3 regions of the Acidipropionibacterium jensenii genome follow, and region 2 is predicted to be linked to each of the others. Evidence: riboswitches for the same ligand, from Rfam matches in the RefSeq annotation. Region 2 holds a riboswitch; each other region holds the start of a gene.
The links. Region 2 has a riboswitch for thiamine pyrophosphate ahead of FEZ32_RS11895 (ABC transporter ATP-binding protein). Riboswitches for the same ligand answer to the same signal wherever they lie in the genome.
Positions count from the first base shown of each region.

Region 1: linked by a shared signal. The riboswitch ahead of thiM (hydroxyethylthiazole kinase) and the one ahead of FEZ32_RS11895 (ABC transporter ATP-binding protein) in region 2 are both predicted to bind thiamine pyrophosphate.
Region 3: linked by a shared signal. The riboswitch ahead of thiC (phosphomethylpyrimidine synthase ThiC) and the one ahead of FEZ32_RS11895 (ABC transporter ATP-binding protein) in region 2 are both predicted to bind thiamine pyrophosphate.

Region 1 covers NZ_CP040635.1:2,914,123-2,921,395, reverse strand. The annotation lists gene FEZ32_RS13035 (helix-turn-helix domain-containing protein) at 1-235, shown strand, start outside; gene thiE (thiamine phosphate synthase) at 244-915, opposite strand; gene thiM (hydroxyethylthiazole kinase) at 915-1,736, opposite strand; TPP riboswitch at 1,810-1,904, opposite strand; gene FEZ32_RS13020 (DUF1801 domain-containing protein) at 1,924-2,331, opposite strand; gene FEZ32_RS13015 (heavy metal translocating P-type ATPase) at 2,393-4,399, opposite strand; gene FEZ32_RS13010 (alpha-amylase family protein) at 4,565-5,827, shown strand; gene FEZ32_RS13005 (hypothetical protein) at 5,919-6,521, opposite strand; gene FEZ32_RS13000 (DUF4192 domain-containing protein) at 6,662-7,273, shown strand, end outside.
Region 2 covers NZ_CP040635.1:2,654,051-2,661,323, reverse strand. The annotation lists gene glgX (glycogen debranching protein GlgX) at 1-621, opposite strand, end outside; gene FEZ32_RS11915 (cysteine desulfurase family protein) at 831-2,033, shown strand; gene mnmA (tRNA 2-thiouridine(34) synthase MnmA) at 2,111-3,199, shown strand; gene FEZ32_RS11905 (uroporphyrinogen decarboxylase/cobalamine-independent methonine synthase family protein) at 3,256-4,224, shown strand; gene FEZ32_RS11900 (hypothetical protein) at 4,256-4,462, shown strand; TPP riboswitch at 4,513-4,609, shown strand; gene FEZ32_RS11895 (ABC transporter ATP-binding protein) at 4,617-5,462, shown strand; gene FEZ32_RS11890 (ABC transporter permease) at 5,459-6,229, shown strand; gene FEZ32_RS11885 (ABC transporter substrate-binding protein) at 6,226-7,269, shown strand.
Region 3 covers NZ_CP040635.1:1,187,615-1,194,887, forward strand. The annotation lists gene pyrB (aspartate carbamoyltransferase) at 1-866, shown strand, start outside; gene FEZ32_RS13500 (hypothetical protein) at 902-1,042, shown strand; gene FEZ32_RS05195 (C1 family peptidase) at 1,131-2,486, opposite strand; gene FEZ32_RS05200 (suppressor of fused domain protein) at 2,721-3,404, shown strand; gene thiC (phosphomethylpyrimidine synthase ThiC) at 3,509-5,329, opposite strand; TPP riboswitch at 5,329-5,436, opposite strand; gene fumC (class II fumarate hydratase) at 5,598-7,004, opposite strand; gene FEZ32_RS05215 (hypothetical protein) at 7,055-7,273, opposite strand, start outside.

The DNA.
Region 1 (7,273 bases), 260 kb from region 2:
CCACTACACGCTGCCCGGCAGATCCACCACCGCCGAGTTCGCGCCCCATCCGGCCAAGACCGTCGAGACCTTCCACGTCATCACCGGCACGGTGGTGATCCTCACCGACGGTGCCGAACTGGTCCGGCTGGACCACGGGGACACCGCGCAGACGCCGGGGGACCGCTATCACCGGATCTCCAACCCCCTGGATCAGGAGGCCACCCTCACGATCGTCACGACGATCCCGCACTGACCAGGGGGTCAGCTCCTCGCCAGACTCCCGGCGGGCACGGGAGCTTGCTGCCAGGCCTCCACCAGATCGCGGGCGGCCTCCTGCGGATCCTCGGCGGCGCAGATCGCCGAGACGACCGCCGCACCCGATGCCCCGGCCCGGCGCAGTCCGGCCAGATCGTCGCGCGAGATTCCCCCGATGGCGACTGTGGGGACCGGTGAGGCGGCGGTGAACCGGGCGAACCCGTCGATTCCCAGCACCGGCGGGTGGTCGAGCTTGGTGCTGGTGTCGTGGATCACACCGACTCCCAGGTAGTCGATCGTCCCGGCCGGCCAGGACTCCACCGCGGCCAGATGTGCCGCATGGTCGGCGGTCAGACCGATCACCGCATCGGGGCCGAGCTGCTCGCGGGCCACCCGGGGATCGGCGTCGCCCTGACCGAGGTGGACGCCGTCGACCCCGACTCCGCGCTCCCGGGCGGTGCGCACCACGTCGAGCCGGTCATTGACCACCACCATGGCCCGACCGGCCACCGTCTCGACCACCTCCTCCACCAGGGCTAAGAAGTCGGTGGCAGAACAGCTCTTGTCGCGGATCTGCACGGTGCGCACCCCGCCGGCTACCGCGGCGGCGACGGTCTGGGACACCCCCCTGTCGGCGCACATCCGGGGGTCGGTCACCAGGTAGACGCCCAGATCCATCACTTCTGCTCCTCGGAGTCCTGCCACACCCGCGCCCCGGCCTCGACCTCGGCCGCCGTCAGTGCGGCGAGGGAGTCGATCAGGGCGGTGGCGAACGATCCGGGCCCCGCGCAGCCGGCGGCGGCCCGCTCGGCGGCGATCCCGTAGACGGTGTGGGCGGCCACCACCGCGGCCAGCGGCTCGGCCTCTGCCCGGGCGGCCAGGAAGGCGGTGATGAACGCCCCGAGGGCGCACCCGCCACCGGTGACCCGGGTCAGCAGTTCGTGGCCGTTGCCGACGCGCAGCACCCGCGTCCCGTCGGTCACCAGGTCGACCGGGCCGGAGACCGCCACCACCGTGGAGAGCCGGGAGGCCAGCTCGCGGGCCGCCCCGGCGGCGTCGCTGATCGAGTCGGAGGACTCGACCCCGCGGCCCCCGGAACCGGCCCCGGCCAGCGCGAGGATCTCCGAGGCATTGCCGCGCACCGCAGCCGGGTGCTGCTCGGCGAGCTCGGCGGCCAGGGCGGTCCGCACCGGCAGTGCGCCGATCGCCACCGGGTCGAGCACCCACGGCGTCCCCGCCTCGCCGGCCCCGGCGACCGCCTCGCGGGCGGCCGCCCGCTGCTCGGCGGTCGGGGTGCCGGTGTTGACCAGCAGCCCGCCGGCCATCGTCGCGAACATCCCCGCCTCCTGGGGGATGTCCACCATCGCCGGGGCGGCGCCGGCGGCCAGGAGCACATTGGCGGTGAAATTCGTCACCACACTGTTGGTGATGCACTGCACCAGAGGTGTCGTCTCCCGTACCCGGGTCAGCAGCTCTGCGATCTCAACGCCGGTGGTCATGTCGGTCTCACTCCTTCTTCGGGCGGAAGGAGTGCCGGGCCGACGGCGCCTCAGCAGTGCTGCTGAACGGCTCACATCCGGCGGGAGACAATCCCTTCGCCAGTACGAACTGGATCAGGTTCGACGGGTGTCATCTCAGCCACTGGTGCGGCACCCCGTGTCGGATCGTCACTCTAGCGGATGGCCGTCACGGCCTTCGGGCGGCCCAGGCTGCGCGGATCAGCTCGGCCAGCACCTCCTCGTCGACGTCGTCCAGCCGGTTGACGTAGAGACAGCCGGCTCCCCGCCGGTGCGTGCCGAGCCGCTCCAGGAGGGCGGGTGCCTCGGGACTGTCCATCAGCCCGTAGAGCGCGAACTTGCCGCTGCGCGGGGCGAATCCGAGGATGAGGGCGTCTCCCTCCCGTCCGGTGTCGTAGCGGTAGTGGTACTGCCCGAAGCCGACCATCGTCGGCCCCCACATCCGCGCCGGTGCACCGGTCAGCTCGCTCATCATCGCCAGCAGCCTCCGGGACTCCTCCCGCTGGCGTGCGGTCTTCACGCCGGCGAGGAAGTCCTCGGGGTCGACGTCGGTCACCGTGGTCTTGTTCTCCGCCATCTCGACACTCCTTGTCGCCGCACCCGGATCCCCTCGGACCCGCTCCCCGGCCCGGGTGGGGTCATTGTGCCCGCCACCGGAGCAACTGGGCGTTGAGCGCGACCACCACGGTGGAGGCCGACATCAGCACCGCGCCTACCGACATCGGCAGGACGAACCCGACCCCGGCCAGCACCCCGGCGGCCAGCGGCACCGCGACGAGGTTGTACCCGGCGGCCCACCACAGGTTCTGCGTCATCTTGCGGTAGGTCGCCCGCGACAGGGCGATCACCGAGCTCACCGAGCGCGGGTCGGAGCTGGCGAGGATGACGCCGGCCGAGGCGATCGCGACATCGGTGCCGGCGCCGATCGCCACCCCGACATCGGCCCGGGCCAGGGCCGGGGCGTCGTTGACCCCGTCACCGACCATCGCCACCCGGTGCCCCTGCTCCTGGAGGTCGGCGACCAGGTCGGCCTTGTCGGCCGGGGAGGCGCCGGCGAAGACCCGGTCCACGCCGAGCCGGCCGGCCACCGACCGGGCGACCGGCTCGGCATCGCCGGTCATCATCATCACCTCGACGCCGTCGCGGTGCAGCGCCGCCACCGCCTCGGCGGACTCCGGGCGCACCTCGTCGGACAGCGCGAGCCCGCCGATCACCTCCCCGTCGGCCAGGACGTGCAGGATGATCGCACCGTCGCGACGCCACCGCTCGGCCTCGTCGACCTCGGCGGCGCCGACCTCCCGGAGCAGGCGCGGCCCTCCGACCCGCACCACCCGTCCCTCGACGGTGGCGCTCACCCCGACTGCCGGGGAGGAGCTGAAACCGCCGGCCGCCGGCACCCTCACACCCCGGTCGTGCGCGGCCTCCACCACGGCCCGGGCCAATGGATGCTCGGAGTCCGTCTCGGCGGCGGCCGCCAGGGCGAGCAGGGCCTCGGCCGACCAGCCCTGCACCGGTGCTACGGCGTCGAGGGTCGGCCTGCCGCGGGTGAGGGTTCCGGTCTTGTCCAGAACGACGACGTCGACGGTGCGCATCTGCTCCAGTGCGAGCCGGTCCCGGATGAGCACACCCGCGCGGGCGGCCCGTCCGGTGGAGATTGAGACCACCAGCGGGATCGCCAGGCCCAGGGCGTGCGGACAGGCGATCACCAGGACGGTGATGGCGCGGGTGACGGCCTGGTCGGGAAGGCCGATGAGACTCCACACGAGGGCGGTGAGGCCGGCGGTGGCCAGGGCGAACCAGAACAGCAGGGCCGCCGCCCGGTCGGCGATCCGCTGGGACCGGGAGGACGAGGTCTGGGCCTCGGCGACCATTCTCCTGATACCGGCCAGGGCGGTGTCCTCGCCGGTCGCGGTGACCCTCACCCTCAGCCCGGAGTCGGTGGCCACGGTTCCCGCCACGACCCTGTCTCCGACACTGCGCTCGACCGGACGGGACTCCCCGGTGACCATCGACTCGTCCATCGAGGCGCCGCCCTCGGCGATCGTGCCGTCGGCCGGCACCGCCCCGCCGGGGCGCACCAGCACCAGGTCGCCGACGGCCAGATCGGCGGGGGAGACCGTGACGATCCGCTCGCCGTCGACGCGCTGCGCCTCGTCGGGAAGCAGCGCGGCCAGAGACTCCAGGGCCGATGAGGTCTGCGCGATCGAGCGCATCTCGACCCAGTGGCCCAGCAGCATGATGACGATCAGCAGGGCGAGCTCCCACCAGAAGTCCAGGTGGTGGTCGAGGACCCCCACGGTGGCTCCCCACGAGGACACCAGGGCCACCGTGATCGCCAGGCCGATGAGCATCATCATTCCCGGCCGGCGGGAGCGCAGTTCGGTCAGGGCGCCGGCCAGGAAGGGGCGGCCTCCCCACGCGAACATCACGGTGCCCAGCACCGGGGCGACGGGGGCCGTCCAGCCCGGTGTGGAGTAGCCGATCAGGGAGGCGAACATCGGGGACAGCGCCACCACCGGCACCGCGAGGACCAGATTGGCCCAGAACAGGCGCCGGAATCCCGCCGCATGGTCCTGGTGGTGGGTGTGAGCCCCCTGATGGGACGCGTGGGTCTCGTGGTGCGCATGTGCGTGGTGATCGGTCATGGGTCCACTCCTCGGCTGACACCCCCGAGATTAATACCCCCAGGGGGTATTAACAAGGAGTTCTCGCCCCTGGCCGGGCGGTACCTGCGACGCGGGGGTTGCCGGTGAATTACGCTCGTCAATGGCACTGAACGCATTCGAGACACAACTGATCAGGAGGATCCGGTGACCTGGGTTGACCACGCGATCTGGTGGCACGTCTACCCCCTGGGGTTCTGCGGCGCTCCCATTCGGGACGGTGACCGCACCCTCACCCACCGCCTGGGCAGGCTGTCCCACTGGCTCGACTACGCCGTCGAGCTCGGCGCCTCGGGGCTGCTGCTGGGGCCGATATTCGCTTCCGAGTCGCACGGCTACGACACCCTCGACCCGATGGTGATCGATCCGCGGCTCGGCGATGAGGACGACTTCGACCGCCTGGTGGCGGGCTGCCGGGACCGCGGCCTGAGAATCCTGCTGGACGGCGTCTTCAGCCATGTCGGATCCCAGCACCCCGGGGTGATCCGGGCCCTGGCGGAGGGCCCCGACGGTCCCGACGCCGACCTCTTCGACATCGACTGGCAGGCCAAGGGGGGCCCGGCACCGCGGGTCTTCGAGGGCCACTCCTCCCTGGTGCGGCTCAACCACTCCAGCGATCGCGCCGTCGAGTACACGTCCGCGGTGATGGCGCACTGGCTGGAGCGGGGGATCGACGGCTGGCGGCTGGACGCGGCCTACTCGGTGCCCACCGCCTTCTGGTCGCGGGTGCTCCCCGGGATCCGGGAACGGTTCCCCCAGGCGTGGTTCCTGGGCGAGGTGATCCACGGCGACTACCCCGAGTTCGTCGACTCCTCGGGGGTCGACTCGGTGACCCAGTACGAGCTGTGGAAGGCGATCTGGTCCAGCCTCAAGGACCGCAACCTGTTCGAACTGGCCTGGTCCCTCAAGCGTCACAACGGATTCCTCGCCGACTTCACGCCCAACACCTTCATCGGCAACCACGACGTCACCAGGATCGCCAGCACGCTGGGGGCCGACGGCGCGGTCACCGCCCTGGCGATCCTCATGACGATCGGCGGCATCCCGTCGATCTACTACGGCGACGAGCAGGGGTTCACCGGGGTCAAGGAGGAGCGGATCGGCGGGGACGACGACATCCGACCCCCCGTTCCCGACCATCCCGAGCAGCTGGCCGGCTGGGGCCAGGACATCCTGCGGGCCCATCAGGACCTGATCGGTCTGCGCCGGCGTCACCCGTGGCTCACCACCGCGACCACCAGCACTCTGCATCTGGAGAACGCCCGATTCGACTACCGGTCCACCGCCGCCGACGGGGCCGACTTCCTCGACGTCCGGATCGACCTCACCGCGACGCCGCGCGCCACGGTGATCGACAGTGCCGGTCAGACCCTGTGGTCCCAGCAGGCCGCCGACAGCGCAGCGCACTGACCCGGTGTCCGGCGAGCGGTGTCCGGCGGCTTCCCCGGGTGGCCGCGAGGGAAACCGGGGGTGAATCAGGTGGGAGGGGATCAGCCGGGGTTCAGGCGGAGATGGTCAGTGCGGTCACCGGGTCGAAACCGGCACCGCGGACCAGCATCACGGTGGAGTCGACCTTCGGACAGGGGATGAAGACCCGCCCGCTCACCGTCTCGCCGGCCCGGATCGTCCCGTTGGCGATGTCGTCGGACCAGCCCTTGCTCTCGGGGGAGTGGACCTCGGTGGAGCCGTTCTCCATGAGGTAGAAGGAGTAGCTGGACAGCGTCCCGGCGGTGACCTGGAGGGTCATCGTGAGGGTGACCCCGGTCGAGGACCAGGACACGTTCTTGATCGTCCACCGGCCCTTGGCCGATCCGGTGCTGGTCACGAACGGGATCGAGGAGACGGCCGAGGTGGCCGTCGGGGCGATCGGCACCGGCGTCGCCCGGGTACTGGTGGGCACCGCTGAGGGGGAGACGCCGCCCGTCGCGGTCTGCGGGTCGCGGCTGACCCTCCAGGCCGCCACCGCCAGGGCCGCCACCACCAGCACGACGATCACAGCCATCACCCAGCCGCCCCGGCGCCGGGGCGGGGCGTACTGCTCGATCGTGCTGCGGGATGCGGTGCCGGGTCGGTCGTCCGGACCGGGCCACTGGGGTGCGCTCATAGGGCACCCACGATACGTCGCCGTCCACAGGTGCGGTCGGCTCCGGAAGAGGATCGCGGCGTTGTCCACAGATTCGCCGGGCAGCGGCAGATCGGGCCCGCGACCACGACACGTTCAGTGTGAGTACACAGCAGCAGTCCATGCCCCCCGTCCGTATCCGTTCCGTCGACCAGGCGATCAGCATCATTCCCCACCTGCTGGGGTACCGACCCTGCGAGGACCTGGTCATCCTCGTCATCAATCCCGGCCTGGTGTGCACCGTGCGGGCCGACCTCGAGGAGGTGCGCACCCCCGGCGGCCTGATGGCCCTGCTGGGCCCGGTGGCCACCCGGTTCCCCGACTCCCAGCTCCTGATGGTCGCCTGGTCGGAAGGGGGACGGCAGGCCTGCGACGCGCTCCAGCTGGCCGAGTCGATGTTCGGCCCCGAACGCGTCATCGACGCGGTGGCCACCGACGGCGCCCGGTGGTGGAGTCTGTACTGCGACTCCGAGCGCTGCGCCGAGGACGGCCACGCGGTGGTGGTCGACGAGGAGGTGAGGGCCGAGGCCGTCTACCGGGGACTGGGAGTCCTGCCGGACCGCACCACCCTGGCGGCCAGCGTCGCCGGCCCGACCCCCGAGCAGCTGGCCGCCGACGGCCCCCTGCTCATCGAGACCGGCCAGTGGGCCGCCGAGCTGAGCCACCGGGAGGCCGCCGACGAGATCACCCGGATCTGGACCGAGATCGCCGAGTCCGAGGATCCCCCCGACGTC
Region 2 (7,273 bases):
GATGGTGTTGACGCCGATGCTGGTGAGGTGCTCGATGACCGCCGGGTAGGACAGTCCGGCGTAGCTGCCCCGCAGATGCTCGGGCACCAGCGGGTGCAGCCGGGTGTAGCCCTTGACGTGCGTCTCGTAGATGACGCACTCCTCGATCGGACGTCGACGGGCGATCGGCTCGGGGGCCGGGGTGGACCTCACGACCACCGACATCGGAACCGCCGAGGCGGAGTCGCGGGTGTCGGGGGTGTAGTTGGACTCCTCGGTGTGGTCCAGGATCGGCCCGGAGTAGTCGACCCCGGCGGTGATGGCCCGGGCGTAGGGATCCATCAGCAGTTTGGCCGGGTTGAACCGCATGCCGGCGCCGGGATCCCAGGGGCCGTGCACCCGGAAGCCGTAGAGCTGTCCCTCGGTGATGTGGTCGACGAAGACGACCCACACACCGTCGGAACCCATCTCCATGTGCACATTGCGCTGACTGCGGTCGGTGTTCACCAGGGCCAGTTCGACCTGGCTGGCGCGGGGAGCCCACAACCCGAACCGGCAACCGCCGTTCATCAGCTGGGCCCCCAGCACACTGGAATCAGTGGGAGAGGGCACGGGCAATGTCTCGGCAAGAGCTTGAACCATGAAATTGAGGACCTACCTGCTCGCGGATGCCGCCGGTGAGACGACAGGAAATCGTAGCCCGGCTCGCACTAGGGTTTCACTCAGATGGGGATATTCCCCGTCAAGCGGATTCATTCGCCATGTCGTACGCCGCACGCTAGGCGGCTGGTGACGAAGGTTCCGGGCCCCTCGGCCGAGGTGTCGGGCGGTACCCTGCCGCGGTGAGCGCAATGACCAGCACATCGGGACCCTCCGGCGGGCCGGGACGCAGCGGGGACCGGACCCACGAGGGGTGTCGGGACGGGGGGCGGACGGCTGCGCCGGCCTCCCGCAGCTACCTGGACCATGCCGCGACCAGCCCGTTGAGACCCGGCGCGCTGGCGGCGGTGGTCGCCACCGGAGCGGTCGCCAACCCGGCCGCGGTGCACACCGCGGGACGTCGCGCTCGAGCCATGCTGGACGATGCCAGGGAGCAGATCGCCTCCCTGCTGGGAGTTCGGCCCCTGGAGATCGTCCTCACCTCCGGGGGGACGGAGGCCGACACCCTGGCACTGCTGGGGGCCGGCGGTGCGGGAACGGTCGGGATCTCGGCGGTGGAGCACGCGGCGATCGCCGGTCTGACCGCCCCCGGGCTGATGGGCGAGCGGGCCCGGGTGCTCCCGGTCGACGCCGACGGCGTGGTCGATCCGTCGTCGATCGCGGCTCTGGACGCACCTGGACTGGTGAGTGTGATGACGGCCAACAACGAGACCGGCACCCTGGAGCCGGTCGCCGAGTGCGCCCGGCAGGCCCACCGGGCCGGCGCCCTGTTCCACACCGATGCCGTCCAGGCCCTGGGGCATCTGCCGGTCGAGCTCGCCGAGTGGGATGTCGACCTGGCCTCCTTCTCGGCCCACAAACTCGGGGGACCGGTCGGGATCGGGGCCCTGTGGGTCCGTCGCGGGGTCACGGTGGCACCGGTCGCCGCCGGTGGTCGTCAGGAGGCCGGGCTGCGGTCCGGCACTCAGATGGTCGCTCTGGCCAGGGGTTTCGCGGCGGCTCTTGACGAGGCCGTCGCCGAGATGGGCCGGCGCACCGAGCTGTGGGGCAAGCTGCGGTCCCGGCTGGTGGAGGCGGCTGGTGCGATCGAGGGGGTCCGGGTCGACGGCGGGGACCGGGTGAGTGCGGCGGTCTGCCATCTCAGCGTGGCCGGGGCCCGGGGGGAGAATCTGCAGCTGCTGCTGGATGCCCGGGGGATCGACTGCTCCACCGGGTCGGCCTGCCATGCCGGGGTGGCCGCTCCGAGCGAGGTGATGCTGGCGATGGGGCGCTCCCGCCAGCAGGCCTCCTCCTGCCTGCGGTTCTCCTTCGGGCCGGAGACCACGGTGGCCGAGATCGACAGGCTGGCCGCCCTGCTTCCCGAGGTCGTCACGCAGGCGCGTGCGGTGCGTTGAGTGCAGGCGCGCTGCGGCGGGGCGCGGGTAGCATGGGCCGCCGTTGAAAGGGGACCGACATGAGAGTTCTGGCCGCAATGTCGGGAGGAGTCGACTCCGCGGTGGCCGCCGCCCGGCTGGTCGCCGCCGGTCACGACGTCACCGGCGTCCATCTCGCCCTGTCGCGCACCCCACTGGCCTACCGCGAGGGGTCGCGGGGCTGCTGCTCCCTCGAGGACTCCTTCGACGCCCGGCGGGCCGCCGACCGGATCGGCATCCCCTTCTACGTGTGGGACTTCTCGGAGCGGTTCGCCGAGGAGGTGATCCACCCCTTCATCGACGAGTACCGGGCGGGTCGCACCCCCAACCCGTGCCTGCGCTGCAACGAGCGGATCAAGTTCGCCGCCGTCCTGGAGCGGGGCCTGGATCTCGGCTTCGACGCGGTGGCGACCGGCCACTACGCCCGGCTGGAGACCCGCGAGGGGATCACCAGGATGCGCCGTGCGGTCGACCCCGGCAAGGACCAGTCCTATGTGCTGGGGGTGCTCAACCAGGAGCAGCTGTCCCACTGCCTGTTCCCGTTGGGCGACTCCTACAAGACCGAGGTGCGCGCCGAGGCCGCCCGACTGGGGTTGACGGTCGCCGACAAGCCGGACTCCTACGACATCTGCTTCATCCCCGACGGGGACACCGCCGGATGGCTCTCGGACCAGCTGGGCGAGCACACCGGTGAGTTCCGCGACGAGACCGGGGATGTGGTCGGCCACCATGACGGCTACCACCACTTCACCATCGGTCAGCGACGCGGCCTGCACCTGGGAACCCCTGCCTCCGACGGCCGGCCACGCTATGTGCTGGACATCGAACCGGTCTCCAACACCGTGGTGGTCGGCCCCTCCGAGGACCTGGAGGTGCATCGACTGGAGGCCATCCGGCCGGTCTGGTGCTCCGACACCCCCGGAACCGACTCCTGGGTCGGGCAGGTCCAGGTCCGCGCCCACGGCACCCCCGTGGAGGCCCGCGTCCAGCGGGTCGACGGCGGAGTGCGGATGACCCTGCGGACGCCACTGAAGGGAGTGGCGCCCGGCCAGGCGGCGGTGCTCTACGACGGCGACCTGGTGGTCGGATCGGCGACCATCTGCGGCACGGACCGGGCCGGCACCGACATCGTCGGGGCCACCCGGTGAGGGCCACCGCGCTGGGCTCCCTGCCCGGTCGGGACTTCCGCGGGGCGCTCGCCTCGATGGCCGAGTACTTCCCCGATCTGATCCCGCTGCCCGAACTGCCCGATCGGGGTCCCGGGGCAGGGATCCTCGGGCGCGGGACAGCCCAGCTGGAGTCCATCCCGACCGACCTGGGCCCGGCCGGCTGGCGGCTGGCCGACGCCGACGACCGGGCCGCCCGGTCGGCGCGTGCCGGCTGGCGCAGGGATCTCGACGATCTGGAGGAGACCCTGGCCGGGGAGTCCGCCACCGTCAAGATCGGCATCTGCGGGCCCCTCACGCTGGCCGCCGGGGTGCACCTGCGCCACGGCGAGGCGGTCCTCGACGACCCCGGCGCGCTGCGCGACGTCGGCCAGTCGTTGGCCGACGGCCTGGCCGCACAGCAGGCCGAACTGAGCCGCAGGATGCCCGCCGTGGACTGGGTCTGGCAGCTCGACGAGCCGGCCGCACCGGCCGTGCTCGCCGGACGCGTCGCCACCCAGTCGGGACTCCATCGCTATCCCGCGATGGCCCCGCACACCGCCACCGGTCTCATCGGCCCGGTCGTCAACGCCCTCCGGACGGCCGGAGCCGCCCGGGCGGCCCTGCACTGCTGCGCTCCCGGACTGCCCTGGGACCTGCTGGAACGGATCGACATCGACGACCTGCTGGTCGATCGCGACGCACTGGGCCACCAGGATCTCGACCACTGCGCCGAATGGCTGGAGTCGGTCCCCCGGACCGGCAGCGCTGAGCCGGGGGAGTACCGGAGGCTGGGTCTCGGCCTGGTCCCGACCAGTGCACCGGACCGGGTGATCTCGGCCGACCAGATCCTCGACCGGCTGGTCGAGGTGAGCCGACGCATCGGGGTGGACCGACGTCTGGTCCTGAGCGGGTGCATCCTCACCCCGGCCTGCGGACTGGCGTCCTGGTCCCAACCGTCCGCCGCGCGCCAGTGCGAGCAACTCGCCCGCGCCGCACAGCTGGCCGAGGAGGCGCTGCGCGACTGACCGGGCGGACCACGATGGCTACCATGGCCGGGTGGGCATCTTCACCGACCTGAACCTCAACGGACGCGCACCGGTGCGCGTCCAGCCGAAGATCGGCGAATGGGGGCCCAGGGGGGTTCCCTCCACCCGCGCCAAGAAGGTTCAGCGGATCATCGCACCGATCGTCTTCGTCCTGGTGCTGGCCGGACTGGCCGCGCTGTTCTACTTCTTCTACCGGATCCTCATTCCGCAGGGCTGATTCCGCGGGGCTGAGCGCGGCCGGCCAGGCCCGCTCGGTATACTCACAGGCTGAAAGACACGGGGTGCCTCCCATCGTGGGGCTGAGATAACACCCGCCGAACCTGATCTCATTTGCATGAGCGGAGGGATGTCACGATGCGTCGGCGCATGCAATGGTGAACGCTCCGGTGAGCGGTGCGCGGGCCGGCCGGCCGGCCATCCGGATCGACGATGCAAGCTACCGATACCCCCACTCGAGTCATCCGGTGCTGGCCCATCTGAGTCTGACCGCCGCGGTGGGGGAGCACATCGCCCTGGTCGGCCGCTCGGGGTGCGGCAAGTCCACCCTGCTGAGGCTGATCGCCGGCCTGGCCGAACCCGTCACCGGGACCATCGAGGTGCTGGGCCACCGCGACCCCCACGACAGACTGGACGGCTGCGCCATGATGCCGCAGAACGATCTGCTGCTGCCCTGGCTGAGGCTGGTCGACAATGTCGCCATCGGACTGCGCAACAAGGGGGTGGCGCGCCGTGAGGCGCGCACCCGCGCACTGGCGGTGCTGGACCAGTGGGGACTGGCCGAATGGTCCCGGTCCCGGCCCGACAAGCTGTCGGGGGGAATGCGCCAACGCGCCGCCCTGGCCCGTGCCCTGCTGGCCGACAAGCCCGTGCTGCTGGCCGACGAGCCGCTGGGATCCCTGGACGCCATCACCCGTGCGGACGGCCAGCGGTGGCTTCGCCGCGCCGTCCTGGCGGCCGGCGCCACGCTGATCCTGGTGACCCACGACGTCGAGGAGGCGCTGCTGCTGTCCCGGCGGGTCATCCTGCTCGGACCCGCAGGACCGCGACCGGCCGCCGCCCAGGGATCCTGGCCGGGCTGGTTCGACGATGACCGCCGTCGCGAGCAGATCCTGGCCGATCCCCGGTTCGCCGCCGCCCGGACCGCCGTCCTGGAGGCCCTCGGCGACTCCGCGGAGGCCTCTGCGGGGTCCGGCCCGGTGCCGGGGGAATCCCGATGAGGCACCTGATGGCCCGGGTGCTGCCACCCGCACTCACCGTGCTGCTCGTACTGGCCGGCTGGATCGGCCTCACCTCCTCCGGACAGGTGGCCGACTACGTCATCCCCTCCCCGGGCTCGGTGCTGGCCTCCCTGGTGACGAACTGGCCCGACACCCTGGGCCGAGCCACCATGGTCACCGCCGCCGAGACCCTGGCCGGGGTCGGCGCCGGAGTGGCGGTCGCCGTCGCGATGGTCGTCGCGACCGGCTACCTGCCCCTGGTCGGGCGCTCCCTGACGCCGCTGCTGGTCGCCTCCCAGGCCATCCCGACGATCGTCATCGGGCCGCTGCTCACCATCGCCCTGGGGTACGGGATGTCCCCGAAGATCATCGTGGTCGCACTGCTGTGCTTCTTCCCGGTGGCTCTCAACCTGATGGCCGGGATCGGTTCTGTGGACCCCCGACTCATCGACGCCATGCGCACCCTGAACGCCGGGCGCAGCGCGCTGTTCTGGCGGGTCCGCCTGCCGCACGCCGCACCCCGCGGATTCGCCGGCCTGCGGGTCTCGGTGACCTTCGCCCCGGTCGCCGCGGTGTTCGCCGAGTACACCGGTTCCACCGACGGCATCGGCTATCTCATGCTCCAGGCCATCCCGCGTCTGGCGACCGACTTCGTCTTCGCCCAGGTGGTGGTGCTCACCGCCCTGTCCGGCCTGCTGCTGGGCGCCGCAACCCTGCTGGAGCGCCTCATCTGCCCCTGGATCACCCCCGAACGAGGAGAATCATGACAGCTGTCCACAACCCCACCCTCAGCACACCGATCAGTCGCCGTCGACTGGGCGGCCTGTTCTGCGGCGCACTGGCCGCCGCAGGGCTGGCCGGATGCGGGCGCACCGAGGCCCGGTCGGCGTCCTCCCCGTCGGCGAGCTCGAAGCTGAGCCTGCTGCTGGACTGGAACCCGAACCCGGACCACGTCACCCTCTACACCGCCGTGCACACCGGGGCCTTCACCAAGGAGGGGATCGAGGTCGGCATCCAGAACCCGGCCAACACCGCCGACGCCGCCAAGCAGGTCTCCCTGGGCCAGGTCGACCTGGCCGTCAGCTACGAGCCCGACACCCTCATCGCGGTCGGCCAGGGGCTCGACGTCATCTCGGTGGCCGCCCTCATCCCGGTCAGCCTCACCTCCCTGATCGCCAAGAAGTCGCGGGGGATCACCTCCGGGGCACAGCTCAAGGGCCGGACGGTCGGACTGTCCGGGCTGGCCTCCCAGCGGCCCAGCGTGGAGTACATCGCGCGCCGCTCCGGGGTCGATCCGGCCACCATCACGATGCCGAACATCCAGCAGAGCCTCAGCCAGGCCCTGCTCACCGACAAGGTGGACGCCATCTACGGCGGTTTCCGCAACATCGAGGGAATCGAGCTCGCCGAGAAGGTGCCGGTCAACGTCATGCCGGCCACCGAGCTCGGACTTCCCGACTACGCCGAACTGGTGATCATCGCCAGCCGTCGACGGCTGGCGCAGGAGAAGGGGTACGCCGAGAAGGTGCGGGCCTTCCTGCGGGGACTGGCCGCCGGTCAGAGCGCCGCCCAGAAGGACCACAGCACAGCCGCCGAGGCGATGACCGCCCCGACCAGGGGCTCCTACCAGCCGCAGATGGTCGCCAAGATGGTCGACGCCACCGTCGAACTGCTGGGAACCGGACCGTTCGGAGTCCAGAAGCCGGCCGACTGGGCGGCCTTCGCCACCTGGATGCACCGCAACGGGCTGCTCGACAAAGCCCTGGACGGAGCCTCGGCCACCACCAACGACTACCTGCCTGCCTGACCCG
Region 3 (7,273 bases), 1.5 Mb from region 2:
TCGAGCCCTCCACCCGTACCCGGCTGAGCTTCGAGTCGGCCTTCTTGAGGCTGGGCGGGGAGGTCACCACCACCACCGGTTTCACCTTCTCCTCGATGGCCAAGGGGGAGTCGATCAGCGACACCTCGCGGGTGGTCTCGGGCTACTCCGACATCATGGTGGTCCGCCACCCCGACAAGGGCTCGGTGGCCGAGTTCGCCCGCGCCTCGGTGGTCCCGGTGATCAACGCCGGTGACGGCGCCGGGGAGCACCCCAGCCAGGCCCTCCTCGACCTCTACACGCTGCGTCGCGAGCTCGACCGGCGGGGCAAGTCGGTCGACGGCGCCACGATCGCCATCGTCGGTGATCTCAAGTACGGCCGCACCGTGCACTCCCTGATGAAACTGCTCACCCTCTTCCAGGGGATCACCTTCCGGCTGTTCAGCCCGCCCAGCCTGGAGCTTCCCGTCGAGATCGAGCGCTACGTCGTGGAGCGCGGCCACCGGATCGTGGAGATGGGTTCGGCGACCGAGGCGGTCACCGGCGCCGACGTCGTCTACGCCACCCGGGTCCAGCGCGAGAGGATGACCGAGGAGGTGCTCTCGAGCGCCAACATGACGGGCAATCTGCTCAACCGGGCCATGCTCCACGAGGCCGGTGCCGAGGAGATCATCATCATGCACCCCCTGCCGCGCGACTCCCGGATGGACTCCTTCGACCTGTCCACCGACGTCGACGAGCTGCCCGGTCTGTCGATCTTCCACCAGACCGACAACGGCCTGCGGGTGAGGATGGCGATCTTCCTGGTGGCGATGGGATGCTCCGCCGAGGCGGTGCGGGCGGCGACCAAGAACCAGAGCTGGGACGCCACCCTGGACTGGTTCTGAGCCCTCCCGCAGGCCATCAGTCAGGGAATGTGCTGGTGGACGACTTCGCCTCGAGCCACCTGATGTTCGCGATGTCGGACGCGCTGATGGCGACGATCGCCCTGGTGATCGTGGTGGGCGGCAGCATCATCACCCATCGCAGGGCGCTGACCCGTCGTCCGGGTGCGATCGGGTGAACATTTCACTCGCGGAACCCGCGGAAACCGGCTCAGATGCCGCAAACCGGGTGTTCCGTGAGTGAAATGTTCACCGCGCGGGCCATTCTCAGGCGAGGGTGCCCATCGGGTCCCAGGCCGGCAGGGCCATCGGCTCCTCGGTGACGGCGGCCTTCAGGTCCTCGGGCAGGGAGTCCACCTTCACCACGACCTCGAAGACGTAGTTGCTGAACCAGTCATCGTCCATCGTGAAGAACCCCTTGTCACCGGGCTCCTCGCCCCAGGAGTTCTCCACCCGCCAGCGGCGCGGCTGACCCTCGGCGATGTCGACGCCGGTGAACAGCATGGCGTGGTTCATCGCCGACTCGCCGGAGACCACCCGCTCCTCCTTGGTGGTCGACAGGTCCACCCCGAACAGGCCGGAGTAGTCGTGCAGGTCACCGACCAGCAGGCCGGAGTCGCGGTCGGACTGCTGGGAGACGTCGGCGCCGAACCAGACCGGCTCGCCGGCCACGATGGAGTCGGCGGCCAGCTTCTTCATCACCTGCATGGGGGCGTTGATGTAGCGGATCTCGCGTCCGCCGACCACATTGCCCAGGTGCTCGACCGTCAGCGCCCGACCCTTCGGGTGCTCGGTGCGGGGGTCGTCGACCAGGCAGACGTAGCCGGACAGGTCGATCCCGACGTGCCGGTCGTAGAACTCATTGGGGGTGAGGGTGCCGTCGGTGTGGAAGACCCCCTCGTCGTCCTGCCACTCGAACTCGAAGGAGGACGGCGGGTTGCCCAGACTGATCACCAGGATCCGCCAGACGTCGGAGAGCACGCCCTCACGGGCGGCGGAGAGGTCCTCGGCGTTGGCTCCGGAGGTCGCCAGATCGCGCAGATCCAGGGCCCGACGGCGCAGCAGGGTCTGCAGCTGGGTATCCATCCGGTGGGTGTTGGAGGAGGGCTGGGTCTCGGGCATCGCCTGCTTGGGGATGACGCCGTGCTTCTGGTACACCGACACCGCCATGTCCCACTGGCCGCCGTCACCCTCGATCTCCCTCAGGAGGAACTGGATGAGCCGGGAGTCCAGCGGCTCCGAGGCGGTGGCGATGATGTCGTTGAGGAAGAAGTTCGCCCTCTCGAACTTGTCCCAGAACATCGCGTAGTTCTGGGAGAACTCGAAGTCCTTGACCCCGAGGTTCTTACGGGTGGTGGCGCGCAGCAGGTTGAGCGAGGAGAACAACCAGCAGCGTCCCGAACGCTTCTGCGCGGTGACGGTCCAGTTGTCCAGCCGGTTGGAGACAACCGCCGGGGTGCCGACGACCTTGGTGCGGTCCAGTGCGGACTCGTCGATGCCAGAACGGGTCACGGCATTGAGGGCCAGCCTCAGGCTCGGGTCGAGATCGGACTCGGCGACCTTGGCCAGCAGGTCCTGGTCGATGGCGCCGGCAGATGTAGGAGTAGTCGTGAGAGTGGTCATGGACTCTGTTCTATCTCACCGCCCCCAGAACCCGCGAAAACGCCCGTGGTCAGCACATTTCCGCGCTCTCGGGACTCTCAAACCGGAGGGACGCCGGAGGGAGGCCGGAGGGACGTCGCAGGGACGCCGCAGGGTTCGGGCGGATGCCGTCCCGGCCACTGCGCCGGACAGCCGTGCCGCACCTGCTGACCGGGTCGGCGAGACCCGGGCTCCCACCCCGAATAGACTCGCACAATGAGCAAAGACGACCACATCTCGGATGCAGCACGACTTCCCGGCGGCCCCGCCCCGATCAGCCCCCAGGAGCTTCCCGAGGACGTCGCCTCTCCCGAGGAGCTTCCCCCCACCGGCCCGGCGGTCGTGACGGCCGCCGTCAAGGCGATCGGTGGTGATCCCGAGGTCGAGGGGATGGTCGACGCGGTGGGCAAGACCAGGGTCGACGTCCTCACCTGCCACAACGCCCCGGTGCCCGGATGGACCACCTGGTCGACGGTCACCCTCCACACCCAGCCCAATGAGCTGCCGATGGCCTCGGGGGAGAGCCTGGAGATCCGCGCCGAGTTGATGGCGGTCGGTCTGCCCGACTCCGATGTGATGGGCAAGGTCCTGGGGTCCTGTGCCTTCGCGGTGCTCCAGGACCACTGGATGATGGCCCCGGGTGTCGTCTTCGGCGACGTCGTCTCCCTCTACGACCCGCAGACCACCACCCCGCACATCGTGTGGTGCCATCCCTTCACCGCGACCGAACTGGGTGCGGTGGACATCGAGGACGACCTCACCGTCCACTGGCTGGTGGCGATGCCGATCACCGAGGCCGAGCGCCAGTGGTTGGAGGCTCACGACTACGACGCCTTCGCGAACCTCCTCGACGAGCACGAGGTCACCTACTCCGACCTGCGGCGCAAGTCGGTGGTCTGAGCCCTCGTCGCAGACCAAGAAGAGTCGCCCTGGCAGCGGGGCCCCGGTGGTGCCTGGAGGGCCGCGGCTCCACCGGGGGTCGCCTCAGGACATCCTGATCGGGATCACCTGGCCGCGGGAAGGCCGGGATCCGGCAGGTACACCTCGCCGCCGGCAGCGCGGAACTCCGCCGCCTTGGCCGCCATCCCGTCCTCGGCGATCCGACGCTGGTCGGCGGCGTCCCCGAACCCGTCGCGGATGTCCTGGGAGATCTTCATCGAGCAGAACTTCGGGCCGCACATCGAGCAGAAGTGGGCCGTCTTGGCGGGTTCGGCGGGCAGCGTCTCGTCGTGCATCGACTCCGCCGTCTGCGGATCCAGGGACAGCCCGAACTGATCGCGCCAGCGGAACTCGAAGCGGGCCTTCGACAGGGCGTCGTCGCGGTCCCGGGCTCCCGGATGGCCTTTCGCCACGTCCGCCGCGTGGGCGGCGATCTTGTAGGTGATGACGCCGGTCTTGACGTCGTCGCGGTCGGGCAGTCCGAGGTGCTCCTTGGGGGTGACGTAGCACAGCATCGCCGTTCCGTGGCGGGCGATCTCGGTGGCGCCGATCGCCGAGGTGATGTGGTCGTAGCCGGGGGCGATGTCGGTCACCAGCGGCCCCAGCGTGTAGAACGGCGCGCCGTCGCACAGCTCGATCTCCCGCTCGACGTTCTCGCGGACCAGCTGGAAGGGGATGTGCCCGGGGCCCTCCACCATCACCTGGACGTCGTGCGTCCAGGCCCTTTTGGTGAGCTCGGCGAGGGTGTCCAGCTCGGCGAACTGGGCGGCGTCGTTGGCGTCGGCCAGGCACCCCGGCCGCAGTCCGTCGCCGAGGGAGAAGGCGACGTCGTAGCGGGCGAAGATCTCGCACAGCTCGTCGAAGTGCTCGTGGAGGAAGTTCTCGCGGTGATGGGCCAGGCACCAGCCGGCCAGGATCGAGCCGCCGCGCGAGACGATCCCGGTGACCCGGTCGGCGGTGAGCGGGACGTGGCGCAGCAGCACCCCGGCATGGATCGTCATGTAGTCGACGCCCTGCTCGCACTGCTCGATGACGGTGTCGCGGAAGATCTCCCAGGTGAGCGCCGCGTGGTCGCCGTCCACCTTCTCCAGGGCCTGGTAGATCGGCACCGTGCCGATCGGCACCGGGGAGTTGCGCAGGATCCACTCGCGGGTGGTGTGGATGTCGTCACCGGTGGACAGGTCCATCACGGTGTCGGCACCCCATCGGGTCGCCCACCGCAGTTTGTCCACCTCGTCGGCGATAGACGAGGTGACCGCCGAGTTCCCGATGTTGGCGTTGATCTTCACCGCGAAGGCCCTGCCGATGATCATCGGTTCGGACTCGGGATGGTTGACGTTGCAGGGCAGGATGGCCCTGCCGGCGGCCAGTTCGGAGCGCACCAGGGAGACGTCGCAGCCCTCCCGCAGCGCCACGTAGCGCATCTCGGGGGTGAGGATCCCGGCCCTCGCGTAGTGCATCTGGGTGATCGTGGCGCCCTCGCGGGACCTCAGGACCGGACGCCGCTCGCCCTGCCACTCCTGGCTCGCGGCGCCTCGGCGCACCGCCGAACGGCCGTCGTCGGCCAGATCGCGACGACGGTTCGGGTAGCTCTCGACGTCGCCGCGGGCCTGGATCCACCCGGTCCGCAGGCCGGGCAGTCCGCGGGTGACGTCGCAGTCGGGTCCGACGGTCCGGTAGACGGGCAGCGGGGCGTTCGGGCTGCCGTCCGGGGAGTCGTCCTGGCTGATCATGGTCACCGGCACCCGGATGTCGTGGGCGGCGTTGACGAGATAGCCCAAGTGATGGCTGGGGTAGTTCTCCTCGGGGCCGTCCACCGTCGTGGTGGGGGTGGCAGAGTCCTCGAGGGCGGTGTTGTTCCGGGTGTTGTGTGGGGATGCGGCCATGGCAGCCAGCTCCTTCTTCCTACGTCGGCATGATCCGAACAGGTTCTAACGGTCCGGGCGGCATCAGCCCGATCTCAGTCCTCTGCCGAGGACCCCCGTGGGATGGCCATGACTGTAGTGCACCGCCTCATCGGCCGATGGGGCGCCCCCTGCCGACCGCGGCGACCTGTGCCGCACGGTGACAGCACTCTGGCCCGGTCGGTGGACGCAGGATGTGCGTCCGCCGACCGGGCCAGAAGTGTGCTCGAGGCCGGGGTTCAGCCGCGCCTCACTCGGCGGCCGAGGGGTGGGTCATGTCGGCCGGGACGACCCACTTGTCGAAGTCCGCGGCAGACATCTCGCCGACCGTCAGGGCCGACTCGCGCAGCGAGATCCCCTTGTGGTGGGCGTTCTTGGCGATCTTGGAGGCCAGGTCGTAACCGATGTGGCGGTTCAGGGCAGTCACCTGCATGAGGTTCTTGTCCAGGTTCTCCTTGATCTTGGGCATGTTCGGCTCGATGCCGTAGGCGCAGTGCTTGTCGAAGGACACGCAGGCGTCGGACAGCAGCCGGATCGACTCCAGGCAGGCGTGGGCCATCACGGGCTTGAACACGTTGAGCTGGAAGTTGCCCTGGGAGCCGGCGAAGCCGACCGTGGCGTCATTGCCGAAGACCCGGGTGGCGACCATCGTCATGGCCTCGCACTGGGTCGGGTTGACCTTGCCGGGCATGATCGAGGAGCCGGGCTCGTTCTCGGGGATGAGCAGCTCGCCGATGCCGTTGCGCGGGCCGGAGGCGTACCAGCGGACGTCGTTGGCGATCTTCATCAGCGCGTCGCCGAGCACCCGCAGGGATCCCGACACCTGCACCAGGGCGTCATGGGCGCTCAGTGCGGCGAACAGGTTGGCCGCCTGGGTGAACTCCAGGCCGGTCTCCTCGGTGACGTGCTTGGCGACGGTGACGCCGAACTTCGGGTGGGCGTTGAGGCCGGTGCCCACCGCGGTGCCGCCGATGGCGAGCTCACGGGCCCGGGAGTCCGCGTAGCGGATCCCGTCCAGGGCGAAGTCGAGCTGGGCGACCCAGCCGGAGATGACCTGACCGAGCCGGATCGGGGTGGCGTCCTGCAGGTGGGTGCGTCCGACCATCACGACGTCGTCGTACTGCTTGGCCTTGTCGTCCAGGGTGTTGCGCAGCTGGGTGACGGCCGGGTACAGCCGCTCGTTGATCTGGGTGACGACCGCGATGTGCATGGCGGTCGGGAAGGTGTCGTTGGAGGACTGACCGCGGTTGACGTGGTCATTGGGGTGGACCGGGGTCTTGGACCCCTTCTGGCCCCCGGCGATCTCGATGGCGCGGTTGGAGATCACCTCGTTGGTGTTCATGTTCGACTGGGTGCCCGAACCGGTCTGGAAGACCACCAGCGGGAACTCGGCGTCGAGCTTGCCCGCGATGACCTCGTCAGCGGCCTTGACGATGAGGTCGGCGACGTCGCCCGGCAGCTCTCCGAGCTCCTTGTTCGCCTCGGCGGCGGCCTTCTTGAGGGTCCCCAGGGCGCGGATCATGTCGCGACCCCACACGAAGGTGTCGCGCCCGATCTCGAAGTTGTGGAGGGAACGCTCCGTCTGGGCCCCCCAGTAGTGATCGGCAGGCACCTCGATCGTGCCCATGCTGTCTTTCTCTTCACGCATCTCTGCCATGGGCCTCAGCCTACTGGCGGGCACCGGCCCTCAGACGGTCGGGGAGGCTCTCAGCGGGAGGTCCGGTCGCTGCCGGTCCGGGTGGTCGACGGCGCGAGGGAGTGTGCCATCAGGGAACTCCCCGAGCCGATCAGGGAGGACGACGTGAGGCTGGACCCCAGCAGGCTCGGGGAGGCCAGCGAGTCGGTGATGGCGCTGGAACCGGCGGGGCGGTCCGCGCCACGGGTTCCGGACGCGGGGACCCGGCCGGCTGCCGGACGACGCTCGCC